DNA from 2 places in the Marinobacter sp. LQ44 genome. Region 2 is predicted to be linked to the other one. Evidence: predicted binding sites of a transcription regulator. Region 2 holds the regulator's gene; the other holds the start of a gene.
The links. The regulator sigma-54, encoded in region 2, starts transcription at its own class of promoters, with help from an activator protein. The targets are predictions, from matches to a motif close to ANTGGCATNNANNTTGCTNT.
Positions count from the first base shown of each region.

Region 1: the regulator sigma-54 is predicted to act here: its motif matches at 1,592-1,611, upstream of ASQ50_RS17545 (sigma 54-interacting transcriptional regulator).

Region 1 covers NZ_CP014754.1:3,816,289-3,818,686, forward strand. The annotation lists gene ASQ50_RS17545 (sigma 54-interacting transcriptional regulator) at 1-1,560, opposite strand, end outside; gene ASQ50_RS17550 (ABC transporter substrate-binding protein) at 1,864-2,398, shown strand, end outside.
Region 2 covers NZ_CP014754.1:1,042,070-1,044,467, reverse strand. The annotation lists gene hpf (ribosome hibernation promoting factor) at 1-276, opposite strand, end outside; gene ASQ50_RS04870 (RNA polymerase factor sigma-54) at 352-1,881, opposite strand; gene lptB (LPS export ABC transporter ATP-binding protein) at 2,071-2,398, opposite strand, start outside.

The DNA.
Region 1 (2,398 bases), 1.7 Mb from region 2:
CTTGAGGGTACTCACATCTCGTTCTGTCAGAACCAGCGGTGGCCGGTTGAACTTCTGGCAGGCCCGGTTCAGGAATTCCTGGGCCAGCATGGGAATATCTTCAAGCCGCCTGCGCAGGGGGATGGATTCGATAGGGAAGACGTTGAGGCGAAAATACAGGTCTTCCCGGAAGGTCTTCTCCTGCACCTCCGATTTTAGATCCCGGTTGGTGGCGGCAATCACTCTTACATCGACGGCGCGAGTCTTGTTCTCACCCACGCGTTCGAACTGCTGATCCTGAAGCACCCGCAACAGCTTGCCCTGCAATTCCAAAGGGATTTCACCCACTTCATCCAGAAACAGGGTGCCGCCGTCGGCCAGTTCGAATCGGCCGATTCTGTCGTTCACGGCGCCGGTGAAGGCGCCTTTGATGTGGCCGAAGAACTCGCTCTCAAACAGGTCTTTTGGAATTGCGGCGCAGTTTACCCGGATCAGCGGGCGGTCGCGTCGGGTGCTGGCCTGGTGAATGGCGCGGGCAATCAACTCTTTGCCGGTGCCGGATTCGCCAGTGATCAGAACGTTGGCGTCTGTCGGGGCTACCATGCCGATGCGCCGCACGATGGCCTTGATGGCGTCGCTCTGGCCGAGGATTTCGTGGAAGTGGAACTCCGCACTGAGTTCTTCCTGCAGGTAGGCGTTTTCCATTTCCAGCCGGCGTTTCAGGCTTTCGACTTCTTCCAGTGCTGACTGCAGTTCCTTCTGGGCTTGCAACCTTGCGGAGATGTCCCGGAAAACCACCACCGCACCCACCGGGTGGCCGTTGTCCATGATCGGGGTGCTGGTGTATTCCACCGGAAACCCGGTGCCGTCTTTGCGCCAGAACCAGTCGTCGCCAACGCGCTTGATGCTGCCATCCCGGAAAGCGCCGTAAATGGGGCATTCTTTCAGTGGGAACAGGCTGCCGTCTTCGTGGGAGTGATGCACAACCCGGTGTATTACCCGCCCCATAAGTTCATCCATTCGCCAGCCCAGCATGCGCTCGGCGGCAGGGTTGGCGAAGGTGGTGCGGCCTTCGGCGTCTACCCCGTAAATGCCTTCGCCCACGGCGTGGAGAATCAGCTGGTTCTCCCGCTCCATATCCTTGAACAGTTCTTCCACTCGCCGCCACTCCAGCAAACCGCCCCGGTGGTAGTGATTGGCTTCGTGGCGTTCGCGCAGGGTTCTCAGTTGTCGCCGGTCACGCAGCAGCAGTAACAGGGTTTGCGCTTCGGCTTCTCCCACGCAGGAAGAAGAAATTTCCAGTTCAACCGTGTGGCCGTCCCGGTGTTTCAGGTGGAAGTCACGGCTCCAGCTGTGGCTGCGAAAGAGGGTTTCTTCGGTGAAATTGATCAGCTGGGGCCGCTGGTCAGCAAACAGCTGGGTACATGCCATGCTGGCAATGGATTGTCTGTCGGTGCCCGCCATTCGCGCCATGGCGCTGTTGGCAGCGAGGATCAGGTCCTGGCCCGCATCCACCAGAAGGGCAGCCTCTGGTAGGTGGTTGATCCATTGGTGTGTTTCGATGCGTTCGGGCTGGTTCATGCCGGGCTTCCGCTTGAGTGACGGTAAAACCCAAACAAAGCCTATGCCAACTACGAAAAATCGAAGCGCTCGCTACGAGAAATCGTGGTTTACGAAATATCGTAGTTCGCCGGGTTAGCATTCGTTTGTATTAAACCCCATAAAAACAATGAGGTAGAGGTTTTCATAAAGTTGGCACGAACCCCGCAATAGTCATCTCAGAACGTGCTGTTTGCCAAGGCCAAATTCTGGCCGGGCAGAACCAGAGTCTTAGTTGCACCGCAAGAGTGCAAAAAAACTATCTGAGAGTAGGGAGAGTGCACCATGACAACCAAAAGCCTTGGAAACCCGTTTGACGGCGACCAGTCACTTATCCACGCGAAAACCTGTGGTTGCCCGGAATGTAAGCCTGGTGACAGCCTGCCGTCTGTATCGCTGAACCTTCGACAGACAGGGGGCGAGCAAGCCACAGGCTCTGCGGCCGGGATGGATTCCGAAGCCATGATGGACCGTGCCATCGAAAGCGCTGTGGTGCGCTCCGTGTTCGGCCATAACGATCACAGCCGCCGCAGCTTTATGAAGATGATGGGGGCAGGGACCGCAGCCGCTTTGCTGGGCTCCGTGTTCCCCATGGACAAAGCCAAGGCGGCGGTGAAGGAGTCGCTCGGCAAGCTGGAGAAAACCAAGCTGAACGTTGGCTTTGTGCCGATCACCTGTGCCACGCCCATCATTATGGCCGCTCCGATGGGGTTTTATGAGCGCTATGGCCTGGATGTTACCGTCACCAAAACGGCCGGTTGGGCCGTGGCTCGGGACAAGTCTCTGGCGGGTGAATACGACGCCTCACACATGCTCACTC
Region 2 (2,398 bases):
ATTCTTTTCTTTGTGCTTGAGGATCTGGCGATCCAGTTTGTCCACCAGCGAATCAATCGCGGCGTACATGTCCTCGCTTTCTGCCTTTGCGTGGATCTCGCCACCGATGACATGCAGGGTGGCTTCGGCCATCTGACGTACCTTCTCAACTTCCAGCGTCACCTGACAGTTGCTGATGTGGTCAAAGTGACGCTCCAGCTTCTCGAACTTGGTGTTGACGTAATCCTTCAGTGCAGGGGTCAGTTCTACGTGATGGCCTGAAATGTTGAGTTGCATAGGCGTCTCCTGTTGTCATCATGCCGGTGTTGCCACCGGGCTGCGTGTCCGGTGCTTCGTGCACCGGCAAAAACATTAAACCAGTCGTTTGCGCTCGTTTGAAGGAGGAATGTGCATGGCCTCCCGGTATTTGGCAACGGTGCGCCGGGCCACATTGATGCCCTGATCTCCAAGCATGGCTGCAATCTTGCTGTCGCTCAACGGCTTTTTTGGAGTTTCTTCTGAAATCAGTTTCTTGATCATCGCACGTATTGCGGTGGAGGAACATTCTCCACCCTCAGCGGTACTGACGTGGCTGGAGAAAAAGTACTTCAGCTCGAAGATACCGCGGGGTGTGTGCATATACTTTTGTGTGGTGACCCGTGAAATGGTGGATTCGTGCATTTCCACGGCCTGCGCAATGTCGGAGAGGATCAGCGGTTTCATTGCTTCCTCCCCCTGGTCCAGGAAACCCTGTTGGTGCTCAACAATCCGGGTGGCGACTTTCAGCAGGGTTTCGTTGCGGCTTTGCAGGCTTTTAATGAACCACTTGGCCTCCTGCAGTTGATCCCGCAGGTAGGTGTTATCAGCACTGCTATCCGCGCGGCGGATCAGCGATGCGTAGCTGGCATTGACCCGAATCCTCGGGGCGATCTCCGGGTTGAGCTCAACTCGCCACCGGCCTTCGTGTTTTCGTACGATGACGTCCGGTATCACGTAATCCGGCTCTGCCCGGTCCACCACGTCGCCCGGGCGGGGGTTGAGGCTGGTAATCAGGGCCAGAACCTCGCGCAGCTGATCTTCCTTGAGTCTGCTGCGGCGCAGCAGTTGCGCGTAATCCCGGTTGCCCAGCAGATGCAGGAACTGGGTAACCACCAAGCGGGCCTGTCGAAGCCAGGGAGTATCTGGTGGCAACTGGTTGAGCTGAATCAGCAGGCATTCCTGCAGGTCGCGGGCAAACACACCCGGCGGGTCGAAATGTTGTAGCCGGTGCAGAACCGCTTCCACTTCGTCCAGTTCCAGGGGGTCTTCTTCGGTTTCATCCTGCAGGCCGGAATGGATTTCCTCAATCGGTGAGGTCAGGTAACCGCGTTCGTCCACTGCGTCCATCAGGGCGTGGGCGATGGCCTGGTCACGTTCGCTCATGGGGGTCAGGTTGAGTTGCCATTCCAGGTGGTCCTGGAGGGTTTCTGCCGGCGAATTGCGGGTTTCGAAATCCGATTCGTTCTCGTCTTCGCCTTTGCTGGCTGGCGCCGGTGCAGACTGGTAGATATCGTCCCAGGCGGTGTCTACGGGCAGGTCGTCGGGGATGTTATCCGGTATGTCGGTTTCTGAAGACCAGTCAGGGCCGTTTTCATTTTCATCCCAGTCAGAGGCGGTCTCGGTGGCCGGTTCATCGTGGTCGGAATCCCGGTCTTTGTGCTCGTCCCGGGTATCGGAGTCCGTATCAGGGGTGTCAGACTGCTCGTCATCCTCGGAGGTTTCCAGCATCGGGTTTGACTCCAGTGCCTGCTGGATTTCCTGCTGGAGGTCGAGGGTGGAAAGCTGAAGCAGGCGAATGGCCTGTTGCAGCTGGGGCGTCATGGTCAGACTCTGGCCCATCTTAAGCTGTAATGAGGCTTTCATAACCATGGCTCAAGATCCATAAATCAAGGGTGTCCCGGTAGTGACCTTGCCTGCTGTCAGGCAAAAAAATTGTTGTACGCTGGTTACTTGCCGCTCACTGGTGTCAGTATAAGCAAGTTCTTTGCCGAGTTTACTTGCTACAGATCATCAAAACAATCAGACCTCGGTCGCCGAGGGTTTTTCTTGCGCTCACAGGTGGAACTCATCGCCCAGATAGACTTCCTTGACCTGCTGATTGGCCAGGATGGCTTCTGCGTTGCCGGAGGCGATGATATGGCCGCCGGAGACGATGTAAGCGTTCTCGCAGATATCTAGGGTTTCCCGCACGTTGTGATCGGTGATCAGCACTCCAATGCCCTTGTCCCGCAAATGCCGAATGATGTGTTTGATGTCACTGACTGAAATCGGATCTACCCCGGCGAAGGGTTCATCCAGCAGAATAAACGCCGGTTCCATGGCCAGCGCCCGGGCGATTTCAACTCGCCGTCGCTCGCCACCGGACAGAGCCATACCCAGG